DNA from 3 places in the Streptomyces sp. SID14515 genome. Region 1 is predicted to be linked to each of the others. Evidence: riboswitches for the same ligand, from Rfam matches in the RefSeq annotation. Region 1 holds a riboswitch; each other region holds the start of a gene.
The links. Region 1 has a riboswitch for cyclic di-AMP ahead of G3I54_RS03305 (LysM peptidoglycan-binding domain-containing M23 family metallopeptidase). Riboswitches for the same ligand answer to the same signal wherever they lie in the genome.
Positions count from the first base shown of each region.

Region 2: linked by a shared signal. The riboswitch ahead of G3I54_RS08465 (C40 family peptidase) and the one ahead of G3I54_RS03305 (LysM peptidoglycan-binding domain-containing M23 family metallopeptidase) in region 1 are both predicted to bind cyclic di-AMP.
Region 3: linked by a shared signal. The riboswitch ahead of G3I54_RS03830 (transglycosylase SLT domain-containing protein) and the one ahead of G3I54_RS03305 (LysM peptidoglycan-binding domain-containing M23 family metallopeptidase) in region 1 are both predicted to bind cyclic di-AMP.

Region 1 covers NZ_JAAGMH010000019.1:29,248-35,843, forward strand. The annotation lists gene G3I54_RS03295 (XRE family transcriptional regulator) at 1-592, shown strand, start outside; gene G3I54_RS38835 (DUF6126 family protein) at 657-830, shown strand; gene G3I54_RS03300 (tyrosine-protein phosphatase) at 850-1,662, opposite strand; cyclic di-AMP (ydaO/yuaA leader) riboswitch at 2,106-2,266, shown strand; gene G3I54_RS03305 (LysM peptidoglycan-binding domain-containing M23 family metallopeptidase) at 2,270-3,226, shown strand; gene G3I54_RS03310 (SGNH/GDSL hydrolase family protein) at 3,388-4,215, shown strand; gene G3I54_RS03315 (STM4011 family radical SAM protein) at 4,227-5,150, opposite strand; gene G3I54_RS03320 (STM4012 family radical SAM protein) at 5,158-6,540, opposite strand; gene G3I54_RS03325 (STM4013/SEN3800 family hydrolase) at 6,537-6,596, opposite strand, start outside.
Region 2 covers NZ_JAAGMH010000043.1:19,903-26,498, forward strand. The annotation lists gene G3I54_RS08440 (PspC domain-containing protein) at 1-729, shown strand, start outside; gene G3I54_RS08445 (response regulator transcription factor) at 726-1,421, shown strand; gene G3I54_RS08450 (GNAT family N-acetyltransferase) at 1,431-2,198, opposite strand; gene G3I54_RS08455 (NlpC/P60 family protein) at 2,237-3,316, opposite strand; gene G3I54_RS08460 (hypothetical protein) at 3,520-3,873, shown strand; gene G3I54_RS08465 (C40 family peptidase) at 3,935-5,128, opposite strand; cyclic di-AMP (ydaO/yuaA leader) riboswitch at 5,127-5,292, opposite strand; gene pcrA (DNA helicase PcrA) at 5,550-6,596, shown strand, end outside.
Region 3 covers NZ_JAAGMH010000021.1:56,697-63,292, forward strand. The annotation lists gene G3I54_RS03820 (SpoIIE family protein phosphatase) at 1-511, shown strand, start outside; gene G3I54_RS03825 (FAD-dependent oxidoreductase) at 527-1,918, opposite strand; cyclic di-AMP (ydaO/yuaA leader) riboswitch at 2,370-2,557, shown strand; gene G3I54_RS03830 (transglycosylase SLT domain-containing protein) at 2,563-3,396, shown strand; gene G3I54_RS03835 (GMC oxidoreductase) at 3,553-5,196, shown strand; gene G3I54_RS03840 (carboxymuconolactone decarboxylase family protein) at 5,272-5,754, opposite strand; gene G3I54_RS03845 (dihydrodipicolinate reductase) at 5,751-6,596, opposite strand, start outside.

The DNA of each region.
Region 1 (6,596 bases):
AGGGGTGCCGGACGAGCTCCCCGGCGTCGCACCCCGACTGCGTGACCTGCGCCGAAGCCGTGGTCTCACCCTGGAGACCGCCGCCCGGCGGGCCGGACTCTCCCCGGCCCATCTCTCCCGGCTGGAGACCGGCCGCCGACAGCCCTCGCTGCCGATGCTGCTGGGGCTGGCCCGTATCTACGGTACGACGGTCTCCGAGCTCCTCGGCGAGCAGCCGCCCGAACGGGACGCGATCGTCCGCGGCGGCGGCTTCGAGGGGGCGGAGGCGGACGGCTGGATGTACCGGCAGGCCGGCGGCTCCGGCCGCGCGATGCAGGCCCTGCGGGTACGTGTTCCGTACGGGGCCCAGGGCGACCTGGTCCGGGTCCATCCCGGCGAGGAGTGGCTGTACGTCATGGAGGGGCGGCTGCGGGTCGGGCTCGGCGACACCGTGCACGACCTCGAACCCGGCGACAGCGCCCACTTCGACTCGCTCACCCCGCACCGGATCGCGGCCGTCGACCGCGGCGGTGCTGAGCTGCTCTTCGTCCACACCCTGCTGCAGAGTCCCGCCGCCGAGCTCTGCCTCGGCAACGCCCTCCACGCGCGCTGACCGGCCGTCCCCGCCGGCTCCATCCTTCGCTCCACCGGCCGCGAGGCCGACAGAGAGGACCGTCATGTCCGATTCCGAACACTACGACCCGCTGGGCCCCGGACGTCGCGCGAACGAGGACCCGCAGGAGAAGCGGATGCCGCGCGGCGTCATCATCCGGCTCTTCGCCTATCTGGTGGCGGGCCATGTCATCGCGGCCTTCCTCTACCTGCTCTTCGTGGTGGCCGGGAGCAAGTGACGGCCCGCCGGCGGACGGGTCAGTCCTGGTCGAGCAGGCGCTCGCGCAGCCGCTCCCGGGTGTCGGCGGAGATCTTCAGCCCCTCGGCCAGGTAGCGGTCCGTCGTGCCCCAGTTCTCCTCGATGGTCGCGAAGGCCGCCGCGAGATAGGCGGGCCGCGCCCCGAAGAGCGGGTCCAGCAGCTCCATCACCTCGGGCGACATGCCCGCGTCGGACGCGTCGGAGCGCTTCACGTTGTAGCGGCGGTGGAGGTCGTTGGACTTGAGGTAGTCCTCCTCGATCGCCTCCACCTCCACGCCGACCGCCAGCAGGGCGACCGCGATCGAGAGGCCGGCCCGGTCCTTGCCCGCCGCGCAGTGCATCAGGGCCGGGACGCTGTCCTCGGCCAGCGCGTGCAGCACCCGGCTGTGCTCGGCGGTGCGGTCCTCGATCGTCGCGCGGTACATCCGGATCATGCGGTCGACGCCCTTGCCGTTGGCGAGGACCGAGCGCAGCTGCTCGATGTTCCCGTCGCCCACCAGCCGCCAGAACTCCGCGCCGTCGGCCGGGTCCGAGAGCGGAATGCTGACATTGCGGACACCGGGCAGCTCGATGTCGTAACCGTCGAGGCGGTGGTCGGCGGAGTGGCGGAAGTCGAAGACCGTGTGCAGTCCGAGCCCGCCGAGGAAGGCCGCGTCCTCGGCGGTGGCGTGCGCCAGGTGGCCGCTGCGGTAGAGCCGCCCGAAGGCGGTGCGCCGCCCGTCCGTGGTGGGGAGCCCGCCCACGTCGCGGAAGTTGCGGACTCCGGTCAGCACGGTCTCTGTCGGCGGGACCTGCGGCACCTGCTGCGTCACGGTGGCTCCTGGGATCTCTGGCGTCGGCGCGGCTCGCCGGCGAGGGCGCTCCCGTGACGATACGACATCGATTCGACAGAAAATCATCACGGTCGCCACCCCGTCGCGGGGTGCCGTCGAGGCCGGGCTGACCCGGCGTCAGGAGCACTCTCGGCGGCATGTCCGTATTGGTGTATTTCGCAGAACATGCCCCGCTAATGGGGGAGATGGGATTCCGGAGGTGAGCGGGATCATATCCGTGACGGACCGTGGCGAGCGCGCCCGGGGGTATTCCCGTTGCCCGTACGGAAATCCAAGATCCGTAATCCACGGAGTGTGACGGGAAATCCGGGGCGATATCGAATCGATGATTCCGGCGCGCAACCGATGGCTTGTTCCGCTCGTCCTGACCGGTTTACGGTCGCCGCAATCCGGACGGACCGCCTAATCCTGCCGCCGCCCGGAATTCGCACCCACCCACTCACGTGTGGCAGGAGCGGGGGAACCAGGTAAGCCGCCGATCCGGAGTGATCCGGACCGGCTCGGGGTGAAGTCGCCGCAACGCGACCGGGCATCTCCAGCCCGAACCCGACAGCTCACCTCGCAGGCGCCGGAGAGGAACTTCCCCATGCCCGCAAAGGGTAAGCACCGTCGTCCGAAGTCCGGCCCGATCTCCCGCGGCGTCCTCGTCGCGGGGACCGGCGGCGCCGCACTCGCCCTGCCGCTCATCGGCGCCACCGTCGCGAGCGCCGCCGACCAGGCCGCTCCGGCCGCGAAGCCCGCCGCCGCCTCGGTCGCCGCCGCGCACACCGCCCCGTCGGCCGCCCCCGCCGCGTCGAAGACCGCCCCGAAGACGTACTCCGTCGTCTCCGGCGACTACCTGTCGAAGATCGCGGCCGAGCACCAGCTCAAGGGCGGGTGGGAGAAGCTGTACCAGGACAACCGCTCCACCGTCGGCGAGAACCCCAGCCTGATCCACCCGGGCATGAAGCTGACCCTCGGCGCCAAGGGCTCCGCCCCGGCCGAGAAGTCCGCCGCTCCCGAGGCCGCCCCGAAGAAGGCCGCTCCGGCCCCGAAGGCCGCGCCGAAGGAAGCCCCGAAGGGCGACACCATCTCCGCCGACGACTCCGAGGGCTCCGGCGACTCCGCGCAGACCGGCTCCTCCGAGGCCACCGGCTCCGGCTGGTCGGCCCCGCTGGCCAGCGCCAACGTCACCACCCAGTACCGCGCTTCGGGCGCCAGCTGGTCCAGCGGCTACCACACCGGATCGGACTTCCAGGCCGCCTCCGGCACCCCCGTCCTGGCCATCGGCCCGGGCACCGTCGTCTCGGCCGGCAACAGCGGCTCGTACGGCAACGAGGTCGTCATCCAGCACGAGGACGGCATGTACTCCCAGTACGCCCACCAGTCCTCGCTGAACGTCTCCGTCGGCCAGACCGTCACCGGCGGCCAGCAGATCGGCCTCTCCGGCTCCACCGGCAACTCCACCGGCCCGCACCTGCACTTCGAGGTCCGCACCGGCCCGAGCTACGGCTCGGACGTCGACCCGATCGCGTACCTGCGTCAGCACGGCGTCTCCGTCTGACCGAGCGCGACGAGAAGTATCCGAGGGGCGGTGCGCGGCGGCGCACCGCCCCTCTCTTTATTCCGGCTTTACCAAAACCTGACCGGGTGGTCTATCTCACCACCCGTCAACCCCGTATTACGGTCGCGTAGGTCACATCGAACGATGCAGGATAAGTGCTTGTGGCAGACGATTCGAGAAACAACCAGCAGCACATCATCGGGTCGTACGCGGCGATTGGCGACAGTTTCACCGAGGGCGTCGGCGACCCCGGCCCCGACGGGACCTTCGTAGGCTGGGCGGACCGCTTCGCGGTCCTCCTCGCCGACCGGCTCCCGGCCCCCGACGCGGAGGCCGGCCCCGAGGACTCCCCGCACGGGGACTTCCGCTACGCCAATCTCGCCGTACGAGGACGTCTCCTCGACCAGATCGTCGAGGAGCAGATCCCCCGCGCCAAGGAGCTGGCCCCCGACCTGGTCAGCTTCTGCGCGGGCGGCAACGACATCATCCGGCCCGGCACCGACCCCGACGACCTCGCCGAGCGTTTCGAGCGGGCGGTCGCCGACCTGAGCAACGCCGTCGGCACGGTCATGGTCACCACCGGCTTCGACACCCGGGGCGTTCCGGTGCTGCGCCACATGCGCGGCAAGATCGCCACGTACAACGTCCATCTGCGGGCCATCGCCGACCGCTACCAGTGCCCCGTGCTGGACCTGTGGTCGCTGCGCTCGGTCCAGGACCGGCGCGCGTGGGACGCCGACCGGCTGCATCTGTCGCCCGAGGGCCACACCCGGGTTGCCCTGCGCGCCGCCCAGGTCCTCGGCCACGACGTGCCCGCCGACCCCGACCAGCCCTGGCCTCCGCAGGCCCAGCGCAGCCCCTTCGACGAGCGGCGCGACAACATCCAGTGGGCCCGCGAATACCTGGTGCCGTGGATCGGACGACGGCTGCGCGGCGAGTCCTCCGGCGACCACGTCGAGGCGAAGCGCCCCGACCTGCTGCCGCTGTAGCGGCCGGGAGCTCAGGGCTCCAGCAGGGGAAGCGCACGCCGGGACGGGTTCGGCACCACGAGCCCGTCCGGCGGCGTGCCCGCGCCCGGTGGGCGCCCCGCCGGTATCCGCTCCAGGACGCCGCCCGCGAACACGTCGTACAGCGGCAGCGTCTCCAGATGCACATAGCCGATGTGGCAGTCGCACACGGCGAGCGGACAGGCCCGCGGGCCGAGCGCCCGGCGGTAGCTGCCGTCGTAGAGATTGCCCAGCTCCGCCTTGACGAAGTGACAGCGCCGCACCGTGCCGTCGCCGTCCACCGAGATCACCGACTCGCCCGTCCGGCAGGGCAGCCCCGCCGAGCGGTGCGGATCACGGCTGTAGGGGAACAGCGGATCCAGCTCCGTCCACCGCGCCGCCTCCTCGTCGGTGTACGTATGGCCCTCGGCGGCGTTCACCCAGAGATAGACCTCCTCGGGCAGCGCCGCCCGCAGCCGCCGCGCCTCCTCCAGATGGGCGTCGAAGCCCACCACCCCCACGCTGTAGCGGATCCCCTTCGCCGACAGCTCCCGGCATTTACCCAGAAACCGGTCGTACGGCGTCTGCCCCGGGTGGTACGTGCACCACAGCGCGATCCGCGCCGGATCGGCGTCCGCCAGCCAGTCGGTGCGGCCGCTCAGGTTCGTCTGGATCGCGACCCGGCCGATGTGCGGCAGCCGCGACAGCTCGGTCAGCGCCCGCCGGTACCAGGAACGCACCAGCCCTTCGCCCCACGGGGTGAACAGCACGGACAGCCGGTCGCCGGTCTGTGCCGCCGCCCAGCCGGTGAACCGCTCCAGCGCCTCCCGGTCCGCCGTGAGCTGCGCGCGGCTGTCCCGCCGCTTGGCGAACGGGCAGTACGGACAGTCGTAGTCGCAGGAGGCGAGCGGGCCCCGGTAGAGAATCGTCAGGTCCATGTCCGGCTCACTTCCGCTCGTACGCGGCCATCGCGGCCCGCACCCCGGGGGAGAACAGCGCCGGACCCAGCGCGTCGGAGTGGGTCAGACCCGACGGGGACAGCCGCAGCAGCCCCTCCGGGGCCGAGTCGTCCAGCCAGCCCCGGGCCGCGAACCCGGCCAGCTCGGCCGGGAAGTCCGCGCCCGGATCCGTACCGAACCGCGCCCGGTAGTCCGCCACCGGCAGCCCCGCCGCCTGGAGCAGCGACTGGAGGAGGTGGCGTCGGCGCGCCTCGTCGACGTCGACATACCGGCCGACCTCGGCCCGCGAGAAGTCCTCGGTGGCGGTGAAACGGTCGATGATCGACCGGATCTCCCGCATGTCCACCGCGTAGTCGAAGGAGTAGTGCAGGGCCGCCGTGTACGAACGGGCCCCGCAGCCCAGGCCGATCATGCCGTCGGTCTGGCAGGCGTAGTCCTCGGGCCCCTCCTGCTCCCGAGGGGCGTCGGTCCGCCGGAACATCCGCATCGACACCTGCTCGTAGCCGTGCGCCAGCAGATGGTCCCGCCCCACCGCGTACAGCCGCAGCCGCTGCTCGTCCCAGGCGGCATCCTCCGGGGCCTGCGCCTCCGCGCCGGACGCCACGCCCAGGCGGTGCAGACCGGTGAGCGGGCGGACATACAGCGGATACAGATACAGCTCCTCCGGCCGCCAGGCCAGCGCCGCGTCCAGCGAGGCGAGCCAGCTGCGCTCGCTCTGCCCGTCGATGCCGTAGATCAGATCGATGTTCAGCACCGGGATCCGGGCCTCGCGGATACGGCCGAGCGCCGCCTCCACATCGGCCCGGCGCTGTGGGCGGACCGCCGCCCGCGCCTCCTCGTCCACGAAACTCTGCACGCCGATGCTGACCCTGGTCGTGCCCCGGTCGGCCAGCACCGCCAGCCGGTCCGCCGTCGCCGTGGAGGGCGAGGTCTCCACGGACAGCGGGACCGCGCTCAGCTCGGCGCCCATCCGCTTCTCCGCTATGTCGCAGAGCCGCTCCAGCTCCCCGGCGGTCAGGAAGGTCGGCGTCCCGCCGCCGAACGCCGCCGCCGCGAACCGCACCGGCTCCTCGTCGCCCAAAGCGTCCCGGACGGCCACGGCCTGCCGTTCCAGCGCGTCCAGATAGCGCGTCGTCAGCTCCTCGGGCGCGCCGATCCGGGTGAAGAGGTTGCAGAAGCCGCAGCGGACCTCGCAGAACGGTATGTGGAGATAGAGGGAGAGCGCGTCCTTGGGCTCCGCCGCCCACAGCGACCGCAGCGACGGGCGGTCCGGGAGCGGCCGGTAGGCCGTCTTGTGCGGATAGGCGTAGACGTAACTCTCGTACGGCCGGACGGCGGGCGGCACCGGAGTGCTGGTGGTGAGCGTCATCGGGCGGCCCCCGGTTCTGGCGATGCGGGTTCGAGCGGTGCGGGCGGTTCGAGGAA
Region 2 (6,596 bases), on a different contig from region 1:
GCCGTGTTCATGGTGGTGCGCGGCTCGGCCGCCCAGCTCGGCAACGTCCTCACCGCGGCCATCGCCGTACTCACCGGCATCGCCCTGCTCGCCGGCCCTTACCTGGTGCGGATGACCCAGGACCTCTCCGAGGAGCGCCTGATGCGCATCCGGGCCCAGGAGCGGGCCGAGGTCGCCGCCCACGTCCACGACTCGGTGCTGCACACCCTCACCCTGATCCAGCGCAACGCGGACGACGGCGGCGAGGTCAGACGCCTCGCCCGCGCCCAGGAGCGCGAGCTGCGCAACTGGCTCTACAACCCCGAGGGCACCGGCAAGGACGAGGACGACGAGCCGGAGACGTTGGCCGAGGCGGTCAAGCGGGCCGCCGCCGAGGTCGAGGACAAGCACGGCGTACCGCTGGAGGTCGTCGTGGTCGGCGACTGCCCCCTCGACGACAAGCTGACCGCGCAGATGCAGGCCGCGCGCGAGGCGATGGTCAACGCCGCCAAGTACGGTGGCGAGGGCGGCGCCGTGCAGGTCTACGCGGAGGTCGAGGGCACTACGGTCTTCGTGTCCGTACGGGACCGGGGTCCGGGGTTCGACCTGGACGAGGTTCCCGGGGACCGCATGGGCGTACGAGAATCAATCATCGGCCGGATGCAGCGCAACGGCGGCAGCGCCCGGCTGCGTTCGGTGCCCGGCGGGGGCACCGAGGTCGAGCTGGAGATGGAGAGGGCGAGCGAATGACCGAGAACACCGAAGCCACCGGGGGCCCGGAGCGGCGGGTACGGGTCGTGCTCGTCGACGACCACCGGATGTTCCGCACCGGGGTGCAGGCCGAGATCGGCCGCACCGAGGAGACCGGCGTCGAAGTGGTCGGCGAGGCCGCCGACGTCGACCAGGCGGTCACCGTCATCACGGCGACCCGCCCCGAGGTCGTCCTCCTCGACGTCCACCTCCCGGGCGGCGGCGGCGTCGAGGTGCTCCGCCGCTGCGCGCCCATGATGGGCACGGCCGAGAACCCGGTCCGCTTCCTCGCGCTGTCCGTCTCGGACGCCGCGGAGGACGTCATCGGCGTGATCCGGGGCGGCGCGCGCGGCTATGTCACCAAGACGATCACCGGCACCGACCTGGTCGACTCGATCTTCCGGGTCCAGGAGGGCGACGCGGTCTTCTCCCCGCGTCTGGCCGGCTTCGTCCTGGACGCCTTCGCCTCCACGGACGCCCCGCCGGTCGACGAGGACCTGGACCGCCTCACCCAGCGCGAGCGCGAGGTGCTGCGGCTGATCGCGCGCGGCTACGCGTACAAGGAGATCGCCAAGCAGCTGTTCATCTCGGTGAAGACGGTCGAGTCGCACGTCTCGGCGGTGCTCAGGAAGCTCCAGCTCTCCAACCGCCACGAGCTGACCCGGTGGGCCACGGCACGACGGCTGGTCTGAGACCGTCGGTCAACCGGCGGCCGGGTCGAGCGAGATGTTGACCTTCTCGCCGATCCGGCGGTAGCCGATGCCCGTGTAGATCCGCTCGACGTCGGCGTCGCCCGGCTCCAGCCAGACGGCCCGGCAGCCCTGGTCGAGGGCCCGTTCCGTCAGCCAGGCGGAGAGCGCGGCGCCGACGCCCCGGCGGCGGAAGGACGCGGCGACGGCGAGACCGGCCAGTTCGCTGAGGCCGTCGACCGCGACCGAGCAGCCACCGGCCCCGGCCGGCGTGCCGTCGAGGACGGCCAGGGCGGCGACCCCGTCGCCGGCGGCCGCCGCACGCAGCCAGTCGGTCGTTCCGCTCTCGGGCTCGCCCTCGCCGCCGAAGCCGTGATGCTGGACGCGGGCGGCGTCGGTGAATTCCGCTTCGGTGCCGGGCACCATGATGCGGAGGCCGTCGACCGGGCTCGGCGTCCGGAGGTCCTCGCGGCCGCAGGCCAGCAGCGGGGCCCGGTTCTCCACGGTGAAACCGGCGGCGAGCAGGGCCGGTTCGACAGCCGGGGCCCAGGCGGGCAGGAACTCCAGGCGGGGCAGCCGCTCGCGCCGCCGGAACGCCTCGACCAGGGCCGCCACCTCGTCCGCCGTGGGTTCCGCTTCGCGGTCGGGGATGGCGTAGTTGGCGTACTTCAGCTCCCAGCCCGGGTTGTGCCGGACGGTGAACGGGCCCACGCGGTAGTGGTCGGGCGACCGCAGCGTGAGCGTACGGGCGTAATCCTGGACGGCGTTCGCCATCGTCATACGGGAGTTCCTTCGGCGGTACGGATCGGCGCCGGGGACTATGCCACGCGCGTCGCCCCGGCGAAAGGCATCTGATCGATGGGCGCGATGCGCACCGGTGCTCCCGGGCGCGGGGCGTGGATCATCTGGCCGCCGCCGATGTAGAGGCCGACATGGCTGATCCCGGAGTAGAAGAACACCAGGTCGCCGGGGGCCAGTTCGGAGCGGGAGACCCGGGATCCGGCGTTGATCTGGGTGTAGGTGGTGCGTGGCAGGCTCACGCCCGCCGCCTTCCAGGCCGCCTGGGTCAGGCCCGAGCAGTCGAAGGCGTTGGGGCCCGTCGCGCCCCAGACGTACGGCTTGCCGATCGCCCCGTGGGCGAAGGCGATGGCCTGCCCGGCGCGGGAGTTCGGGGCCGCTGCCGGGCCGCTCCGGGCGGTGGAGCGGTCGGCGTGGGCGGGGCCGCCCCCGTGCCGGGCGTCGGCGGAGCGTTCGTAGGCGGCGCGTTCGTCGGCGGTCAGGGTGTCCAGGAGCCTGCGGGCGTCGGCCAGCTTGGTGCGGATCGCGGTGCGGTGTTCGCGCAGCTCGGTGCGGCGGGCGGCGAGGCGTTCGGTCTCCTGGTCGGCGGTGGCCTTGACGCGGGTGATCTGGGAGACCTGCCGCTTGATGTTCCGCAGCAGGCCGCTCTGGCGGTCGCCCGCCCGGTCGAGGTAGGAGGCGCGCTGCAGATAGGCGTCGGGGTCGGAGGAGAGCGCCAGTTGCAGGGCCGGGTCGAGGGTGCCGCCGCGGTACTGCGCGGTGGCCAGCGAACCCAGGGCGTTCCGCGTGGTGTTGAGGCGGTCGGTGCGGCGGGCGGCCTCGTCGGTCAGGGCCTCGACCCTGCGGGTGGCGGCGGCCGCCTTCTCCTTCGCCCCGTTGTACTTCTCGGTGGCGACCTCGGCGTCGTGGTAGAGCCGGTCGACCTTCGCCTTGACCTGGTCGGCGGTGGGAGCCGGTTCGGCGGGGGCCGCGCCGGCCCCGCTGACCGAGACGGCGGTGGCGGCCCCGGCGAGCGCCAGGGTGGCGGCGGTGCGGGCAGCAGGGCCGGTGAACGGGCGCTGCTTGGGTTTTCGGTGAGCTGACCTGCGGTGCGCTGCCACGGGGGCGGCATCCTTCCTGTCGGCCGACCGCCGGGGGATACCGGCGGGTCCGTGAAGGACGCTAATCCGGGTGCGCGGAAAAGGGTCACCATGACAGCTATTGCCCTGATGTGACGTTTCGCCGATCGCTGATGATCGAAGCGATCAATGAAGGCTTGCCTCACTGAAAGGTAAAACTTTGGCCATGGCTAGGCTCCGGAGCCATGGACGTACTCATCAATGTCTTCGTCGCCCTGCACATCATCGGCATCGCCTCCCTGCTGGGCGGCTTCCTGACGCAGATGAAGGCCATGGGTGAGGGCACCGCCCGCTTCGGCCCGGCCATGCTCCACGGTGCGCTGACCATGCTCGTCACCGGCATCGCCCTCGTCGGCCTCAACCAGGCCGACGACCAGACCGTGAACAACGTCAAGATCGGCATCAAGCTGGCGCTGCTGGTCGTGATCCTCGCCCTGGTCTACGTCAAGCGGGACGACGAGACGGTCGACGAGGGCGCGTTCGGGGCGGTCGGCGGGCTGACGGTCGCCAACATCTTCATCGCCACCGTCTGGACCTGAGGCCGGACCACGGCCTTCCGGGGGCGGCCGCCGAAGAGCCGCCCCCCGGCCCGTACCCGTACTACGCCGGGCGGACGCTCCCGTAGATCGGCATGTAGTAGATCGACTCCTCGCGCACGTTCGCACCCGGCTTCGGGGCGTGGATCATCATGCCGTCGCCCTTGTAGATGCCGACATGGCTGATGTCGTCGTAGAAGAAGACCAGGTCCCCCGGCCGCAGGTCGGACGTGGCGACCCGGGTCCCGACCTTCACCTGATCCCAGGTGGTCCGCGGCAGGGTCACGCCCGCCTCCCGCCACGCCGCCTGCGTCAGCCCCGAGCAGTCGTACGAGGAGGGGCCCGACGCGCCCCAGACGTACGGCTTCCCGATCTGGGCGCGGGCGAAGTCCAGCACCTTCTCCGCCTTGGCGGCGTAACCGCTGCCCGTACCGGATCCGGAGCCCGAACCCGTGCCCGTACCGGAACCGGAGCCCGTGCCCGAACCGCCCGACTCCTTCGCGGCCTCCTCGCGGGCCTTCTCCTCCGCCTCGGCCTTCTCCTTCGCCTCGGCGGCCTGCCGGGCGGCCAGCTTCGCCGCCTTCTCCTTGGCCTCGGCCTCCTTCTTGCGCTCCAGCTCCGCCAGCCGCGCCTTCTCCTCGGCGGTCAGCCGGGACAGCAGCCCACGGGCCTCGGTGAGCTTGGTCTGCACGTCCTTCTTGCTGGAGGCGAGCGTGGCCTGCGTCTCGGTGAGGGTCTCCAGGCTCTTCACCGCCTCCGCGCGCTTCTTCGCCGCCGAGGCCTGCTGCGTACGGAAATCGGTGACGGCCTTCTGCTGCCGCTCCGTCGCCCGGTCCATCAGCCGGCTCTGGTCGAAGTACCCCTGCGGGTCGTCCGCCAGGAAGAACGTCGCCGTGGGCGCGATGCCGCCGCTGCGGTACTGCGCCGCCGCGTAGGAGCCCAGCGCCCGGCGCGCCTCGTTGATCTTCTCGGTCCGCTTCGCCACGTCGGAGAGCAGCGTGTCGACCTTCTTCTGCTGCGTGGCGGAGGCGGCCTTGGCCCGGTTGTACTCCTGGGTCGCGGTGCCCGCCTGCCGGTACAGGGCGTCGACCTTCTTCTGCACTTCCTCGATGGCGGGCTTCGGCTCCGCGGGCGCGGCCGTGGCGCTCTGCGTGGAGAGCAACGTCACGGAGGCCAGCGCGGCCGTCGTCAGCCCGACGGCGGGAGTGGTGGTGCGCACCTTCGTGCGCGGCTTGCGATGCGATGCCAAGACCGGCATCTCCTTCCGTGGACCGCCTACCGGGTTAGCTGTCGGGTTCGGACGGAACGGAAGGCTGTCCTACGGTCCGGATCGAGGTCACGGACCGATTCACCCCGGTTCTGCGTGTGGGTCCCCGGTTCCGAACTGCCTGGAGGGCAGGACGGATTCGGCAGAGGTGTCCGTTAGGCGCGGTTCGCCTCAGGGAGGTACGGATCACCTGACCGAGCACGCTAGCCAACCCGTGGCACCGCTGGGAAGCACGATGAGCGATATGCCCGATACATTTTCGTGACCTTTTCGGATCGAGGGCTCCGCACCCCCTCCGACCGGGCACTCCTTCACGGAACGTCGACGTCCGCTCTCCGTGCGTAGAGCCGAAACCGTCGCTTCCCGGCTTCGGCGGAAGGTTGTCAGTCCGGCCGCCTAGACTCAGTAGGCGATGAGCAGCCTCTTTGACGACAGTTTCCTGACCGGCCTCCAGCCCGCGGAGGACGGCCCCCCGCCGCCCCCCGAGGACCACGCGCCCGAAGCGGTGCCGGAGGGACTCTTCGAGGGCGTCTACGACGCGCCCCCGCCTCCCCGGGACGGGTACTACCGGGACGGTCACCCGCGCCCGGTGATCGACTCCGCCGCGCTGCTCGACGGGCTGAACACCGAGCAGCGCGCCGCCGTCGTGCACGCCGGATCCCCGCTGCTCATCGTCGCCGGGGCCGGCTCCGGCAAGACCCGGGTGCTCACCCACCGCATCGCCCATCTGCTGGCCGAGCGCGGCACGCACCCCGGGCAGATCCTCGCGATCACCTTCACCAACAAGGCCGCGGGCGAGATGAAGGAGCGCGTCGAGCAGCTGGTGGGCCCGCGCGCCAACGCCATGTGGGTCATGACCTTCCACAGCGCGTGCGTCCGCATCCTGCGCCGCGAGTCGAAGAAGCTCGGCTTCACCTCGTCGTTCTCGATCTACGACGCCGCCGACTCCAAGCGCCTGATGGCCCTGGTCTGCCGTGACCTCGACCTGGACCCCAAGCGCTATCCGCCGAAGTCCTTCACCGCCAAGGTCTCCAACCTCAAGAACGAGCTCATCGACGAGGAGACCTTCGCCGGACAGGCGGCGGACGGGTTCGAGAAGACCCTCGCCCAGGCGTACGCGCTCTACCAGGCCCGCCTGCGCGAGGCCAACGCCCTGGACTTCGACGACATCATCATGACGACGGTCCACCTCCTCCAGGCCTTCCCGGACGTCGCCGAGCACTACCGCCGCCGCTTCCGCCACGTCCTCGTCGACGAGTACCAGGACACCAACCACGCCCAGTACACGCTGGTCCGTGAGCTGGTCGGCCCGGCCGGGGAGAACGACGCGCCCGCCGAGCTGTGCGTGGTGGGCGACGCGGACCAGTCGATCTACGCCTTCCGGGGCGCGACCATCCGCAACATCCTCCAGTTCGAGGAGGACTACCCGAGCGCGACGACGATCCTGCTGGAGCAGAAC
Region 3 (6,596 bases), on a different contig from region 1:
GGGTCAGTTCGCCAGCTGCTGCTACATCGCGCTCGACCCGGCGACCGGTGTGGCCCGCGCAGTACGGGCGGGGCATCCGCAGCCCGTGCTGCGGCGGCCCGACGGCCGGACGGAGGTGCTGGACCTGCCCGGCGGCATCGTGCTCGGCATCGACGGGAACGCGACCTACCCGGTCACGGAGATGCGGCTCGACCCGGGAGCGATGCTCGCCCTCTTCACGGACGGGCTGATCGAGCGCCCCGGCACGGACATCGACGAGGGCATCGAGCGGCTGCGCGCCACCGTCGAACGCATCGGCGCGGTCTCGCTGGCCGAGACGGCCGACCAGGTCATCGGCGAGGCCAGGGCGGCCGTCGACCGCCCGGACGACATCGCGCTCCTGCTCGCCGCCCGGTGGGCCGAGGCTCCGGCGGTGCGGCGACCCCCGGCGCGGACCTTCGGACCGGACCTGTGGCGCACGTTCCGAGGGCCGGGCCCGGGGCACTCGGCAGCCCCGGACCCGGACCCCTAGGGGGTGTCTTGCCGATCAGGCGTCGGCGGGGCGCTCGCTCGGCGCGAAGGCGCCGGAGGCCTCCAGCATGCCCTCGCGCTCCACGACCTTGATCCGCTCACGGCCCTGGGCCGCGCCCAGCGCCTGCTCGTGGGCGTCCAGCTTGTGCCAGCCTTCCCACGTCGTGTAGCGGACGCCGCGGTCCTCCAGGAAGGCCTCGACGGCCTCCGGGGCGGGCGTGGCCGGCTCGGGCAGGCGGCCGGCGGCGCGGTCCTCCAGGACGCAGGCGACCGTCTCGTTGGCGTCGCCCTTGGTGTGCCCGATCAGACCGATCGGACCGCGCTTGATCCAGCCCGTGACGTAGACCGAGGCCATGTGCTCGTCACCGGCGATGACCCGGCCCGCCTCGTGCGGGACGGTGCCGGAGGCCACGTCGAAGGGGAGCTTGGGCAGCTCCTCCGAGTAGTAGCCGACGGCGCGGTAGACGCTCTGCATGTCCCAGTCGGTGAACTTGCCGGTGCCCCGGACGTTGCCGGTGCCGTCCAGCTCGGTGCGCTCGGTGCGCAGCGCGGTGACCTTGCCGTCCTCGCCGAGGATCTCGACCGGGGACTCGAAGAAGTGCAGGAACAGCTTGTGCGGGCGGTCGCCGACATCGCGGATCGCCCAGTTCTCCAGGGTCTGCGCGACCATGTTGGCCTGCTTGTTCTCCCGGCGGGTGGCGATGGAGCCCTCGTCGTACTCGATGTCCTCGGGGTTGACGATGACCTCGATGTTGGGGGAGTGGTCCAGCTCCCGCAGCTCCATCGGGCTGAACTTGGCCTGTGCGGGGCCACGCCGCCCGAACACATGCACCTCCAGCGCCTTGTTCTGCTTGAGGCCCTGGTACACGTTGTCCGGGATCTCGGTGGGCAGCAGCTCGTCCGCCGTCTTGGCCAGGACACGGGCCACGTCCAGGGCCACGTTCCCGACGCCGAGCACCGCGACCTTCTCCGCGGTCAGCGGCCAGGTGCGCGGGACCTCGGGGTGCCCGTCGTACCAGGAGACGAACTCGGCGGCGCCGTAGGAACCGTCCAGCTGGATGCCGGGGATGTCGAGCGCCCGGTCGGCCTCGGCGCCGGTGGAGAAGATCACCGCGTCGTAGAACGACCGCAGGTCGTCCAGGCCGATGTCGTGCGGGTAGCTGACGTTGCCGAAGAGCCGGATCTGGGGCTTGTCCAGCACCTGGTGCAGGGCCTTGACGATGCCCTTGATGCGCGGGTGGTCGGGGGCCACGCCGTAACGGATCAGGCCGAAGGGCGCGGGCATGCGCTCGAAGAGGTCGATCGAGACCCCCGGGTCCTGGCAGACCTCGGATTTGAGCAGCGCGTCCGCAGCATAGATACCGGCGGGGCCGGCTCCGACAATGGCGACGCGGACGGGGCGTGTCATGGCGTGGTGATCCTTCGGGGCGGGCGAACGCGGGCAGGTACAGCGTACGTCGGAGGTAAGGGTTGGCTTACTAGTCTCCACCCCACACCGTAAGCGATCGCCCCGCGGGCCCTTCGGTCACCCCCACCCAGAGTGTCCGATTGGCCCGTTTCGTTATGCCCATATGGTCGATTTGGTTCTTTTGCTCCGTCTATCCGTAAAGGGATTTCCAGGCCTTTTGATGCATTTGCCTGGGCCTGTTTTCGCCATCACCGCGAGCGAGTGGTGAGCGTCACGTCCGAGGGCGCGGACGCAGAACCGGAGGCATCGGTTCCCTTCTGTGCGAAGAAAGTTGACGCCGTGACGGTGCGGGCCGATCCGGGAATTCCGCCATTCGATCTTGCGTGGAAAAGGGAATCCGGAATGCGGGGCTTGTTCTGTCCCGCGTTTCTCGCCTACGGTCACCGTCAATCCGGATGGAACGCCGAATCCTGCCGCCGTCCGGGAATCCGAAACCCACTCACGTACGGCAGGAGCGGGGGACCCAGGTAAGTCGCCGAACCGTAACCGGAACGGCTTGGGGTGAAGTCGCACGATCGTGCGGCCAGACATCTCCCGTCTGAACCCGACAGCTCACCTCGCAGGCGCCGGAGAGGAAATCCCCCATGCCCGCACAGGGTAAGCACCGCCGTCCCCAGTCCACCTCGCTGCGTCGTGGCCTCGCCGCCGTGACCACCGGCGGAGCCGTTCTCGCGCTCCCCGTGATCGGCGCCACCAGCGCCTTCGCGGCCCCCGCCCCCACCGCCGCACCGCAGGCCGTGGCCCCCGCCGCGGTGGTCGCCCAGGCGAATTCCGCCGTGAAGGCCGCGCCCGCCCAGCATTCCGTGGTGGCCGGCGAAACGCTTTCCAAGATCGCCCGAGAGCATTCCGTCAGCGGCGGCTGGCAGAAGCTGTACGAAGGCAACCGGAAGATCGTCGGAGAGAATCCCGACCTTATTCACCCGGGTATCAAGCTGACGCTCGGAAACAAGGCCGCCGCCCCGTCGGACGCCAAGTCCTCCAAGGCTTCCGCCGCCACCGCGCGCGGTGCGTCGGCGGACCGTGCCGACCGTTCGGAGCGTACGAACATCGCCCCGGTGGCGAAGGCCGCTCCGGCCGCCGAGAAGGCCGTCGCATACACCGATGACCTCGACGGCTGGATCAAGGAATCGCTCGCGGTCATGGCCGAGCACGGCATCCCCGGCACCTACGAGGGCATCCACCGCAACATCATGCGCGAGTCCTCGGGCAACCCCGCCGCGATCAACAACTGGGACTCCAACGCGGTCAAGGGCACCCCGTCCAAGGGCCTGCTCCAGGTCATCGACCCGACCTTCCAGGCCTACCACGTGCCCGGCACCTCGACCGACAGCTATGACCCGGTCGCCAACATCACGGCCGCGTGCAACTACGCCGCGGACCGCTACGGCTCGATCGACAACGTCTTCGGCGCCTACTGATCCTCCGCGCCCGAACCCGAGGGGCCCCGGACTGCATGGTCCGGGGCCCCTCCGTCATGCCGGACGGCGCCGTGAAGTTACCCCCAAGTTTCTAGTGACTTACCACGCGATCGACAGTAGAACCTGTTGCACTCTGTCGAGAGTGAGGGATGTCACATGAGTGACACTACCAAGCAGGATGGCGGGACCAAGGGCGTCTCGCGTCGAAGATTCATCACTGGAACAGGTTCTCTTCTGGGGGTCGCGGCGCTTGCCGGGACCACCGCACCGGCCTGGGCGAGCGCACGGGCGGCAGCAGCGCCGATCGGCTCCGGGGCCCATGTGCCCGTCCTGGTCATCGGCACCGGATACGGCGGCTCCGTCGCCGCCCTCCGGCTCGCCCAGGCCGGCACGGACGTCCACATGGTCGAGATGGGCATGGCCTGGGACACCCCGGGCGCGGACGGAAAGATCTTCGCCAACACCACCAAACCGGACGACCGCTCCTTCTGGCTGCGGACCCGGACCAAGCAGCCGCTGAGCAACTTCCTCGGCTTCCCCATCGACAAGGACGTCAACCGCTACACCGGCATCCTGGACGCCGAGGAGTTCGGCGGCATCACGGTCTACCAGGGCCGCGGCGTCGGGGGTGGATCCCTGGTCAACGGCGGCATGGCCGTCACCCCGCGCCGGGAGAACTTCGGCGCCATCCTCCCGACGGTGAACGCCGAGGAGATGTACAGCACCTACTACCCGCGCGCCAACAGCGGGCTCGGCGTCACCACCATCGATCCCGCCTGGTTCGACACCGTCGACTGCTACCAGTACGCCCGGGTCGGCCGAAAACACGCGCAGCGCTCCGGCTTCCCGTTCCTCTTCGTGCCCGCCGTGTACGACTGGGACTACATGAAGCAGGAGGCGGCCGGAACCGTACCGAAGTCGGCCCTGGACGCGGAGATCCTCTACGGCAACAACTACGGCAAGAAGTCGCTCCAGAAGACCTACATCGACCGGATCAGGGCCACCGGCCGGGTCACCATCTCCCCGCTCCACAAGGTCACCACGGTCACCCCGGCCCCCGGCGGCGGCTACACCGTGCTCATCGACCAGCTGGACACCGGCGGCCGGACCGCCGTGACCAAGACCGTCACGGCGGACAAGGTGTTCTTCGCCGCGGGCAGCGTGGGCACCAGCAAGCTGCTCGTCGGCCTCAAGGCCACCGGCGCCCTGCCCCTCCTCAACAACGAGATCGGCAAGGGCTGGGGCGACAACGGCAACGTCATGTGCGGCCGGGCCAACCACCTCTGGGATCCGACGGGCAAGGTGCAGTCGTCCATCCCGACCGGCGGCATCGACAACTGGGACGCCGGCGGAGCGTTCGCCGAAGTCGCTCCGCTGCCCACCGGCATCGAGACCTGGGCCTCCTTCTACCTCTCGATCACCAAGAACCCCAACCGCGCCCAGTTCACCTGGAACGCGGCGGCGGGCAAGGCCGAACTGAACTGGCAGACGGCGTGGAAGCAGCCGTCCATCGACGCCGCGAAGACCATCTTCGACAAGATCAACCAGAAGGAGGGGACGATCTACCGCACGGACCTCTTCGGTGTCTACAAGATCTGGGGCGACCACCTCACCTACCACCCGCTGGGCGGCGCGGTCCTGGACAAGGCCACCGACAACTACGGCCGGCTGCACGGCTACCCCGGCCTGTACGTCATCGACGGCGCGCTGATCCCCGGCAACACCAGCGTGAACCCCTTCGTCACCATCACCGCGCTCGCCGAACGCAACATCGAACGGATCATCGCGACCGATCTGTAGGCGACCCACGAAAGAGCCCGGGGCCGGGAGTGCCAACCCGGCGGCCCCGGACTCCGTCCGTGGGGGCCCCGCCCCTCACCCGTGACCGGGCAGCACGCACACCGAGTCGATCCCCAGCACATGGTTGAGCCGCCCGAACGCCAGCCACGAGCCGATGCTCATCGTCAGCTCCACGATCTCCGCCTGGCTGTAGCGCGCGGTCATCCGCTCCCAGAAGGCGTCGTCCAGACCGTGATGGTCGAGCGTGTACCGCTCGGCGTACTCCGCCGCGAGCCGGGTCCGCTCGTCGAAGGCGTCGGTCGTACGCCACCGGGTCACCGCGTCGGCGAACTCCTCCTCGACCTTCGCCCCGTCCCGCTCGGTCCGCCAGTCCAGGCAGAACAGGCACCCGTTGATCTGCGCCACCCGCAGCCTGGCCGCCTCGAACTCCCGCAGCCCCAGCGTCGTGTGTTCGTACACCGACATCGAGAACGTGGCGGCGGCCATCCCGATGCCGGGCACCATCTCCCCCCATACGTAGCCGATGGGCTCCTCGCCCTCCGGAACATCGATGATCATGCCGGTCTCCTTCCCAGCCTGCCGACCGCAGGCCGCAGCGGAACGTCGAGTGCGTCGTACAGGCCCGGCTTCGCGTCCACCAGCCAGTCGATCGCCGAGACGAGCCGCCCGACCGCGGTGGCGTTCCCGCCCGCCGACCGGTTCTCGCCCTCGTCGGACGCCTCGACCGTCACCTCGATACGGGGACGGCCCTCGATCACCACCCGGTGCGCGCCCACCCCGTCCGGCGGCGACGGCCAGTCCGGGGCGCACGACGGGTGGATACGGGTGATGTGCTCGATGACGATGCGGGGCTCGCCGTCCACGATGCCCTGCACCTCGAAGCGCACCGCGCCCTGGGTGCCCGCAGCGAACGCGCCCATCGTGCGGGTGTGCACCTCTTGCTCCAGCGCCCGGCGGTCCAGGGTCTCGCGGATCTCGTCGAGCTCGACGCCCAGTGCCCGCGCCATGAGCCGTATCTGACCGCCCCACACCATCGTCGGAACGCTCTCCGCCAGCATCAGCGGCTCGTAGTCCATTGGATGACCCATCCCGATCAGATGGCGCACCGACTCCTCCTGCTCGTACGTGGAGTAGTCGAAGATCTCCTGGCAGCGGATGACGTCCACCTCGGTGCCGAGGCCGCTGACCAGCAGGGGCAGGACGTCGTTGCCCCAGCCGGGGTCGACGCCGGAGACGAAGAGGGAGCCGCCGCCCTCGGCGACGGCGGCCAGGACCGGGTCCCGCAGCTCCGGCGGGGCGTTGCGCTGGTCGTAGAGCGGATAGAGGGAGGGCGTGACGACCACCGCGCCGGCCCGGATAGCCCGGCCGATGTCGGTGAGGGCGTCGTCGGGACGGATATC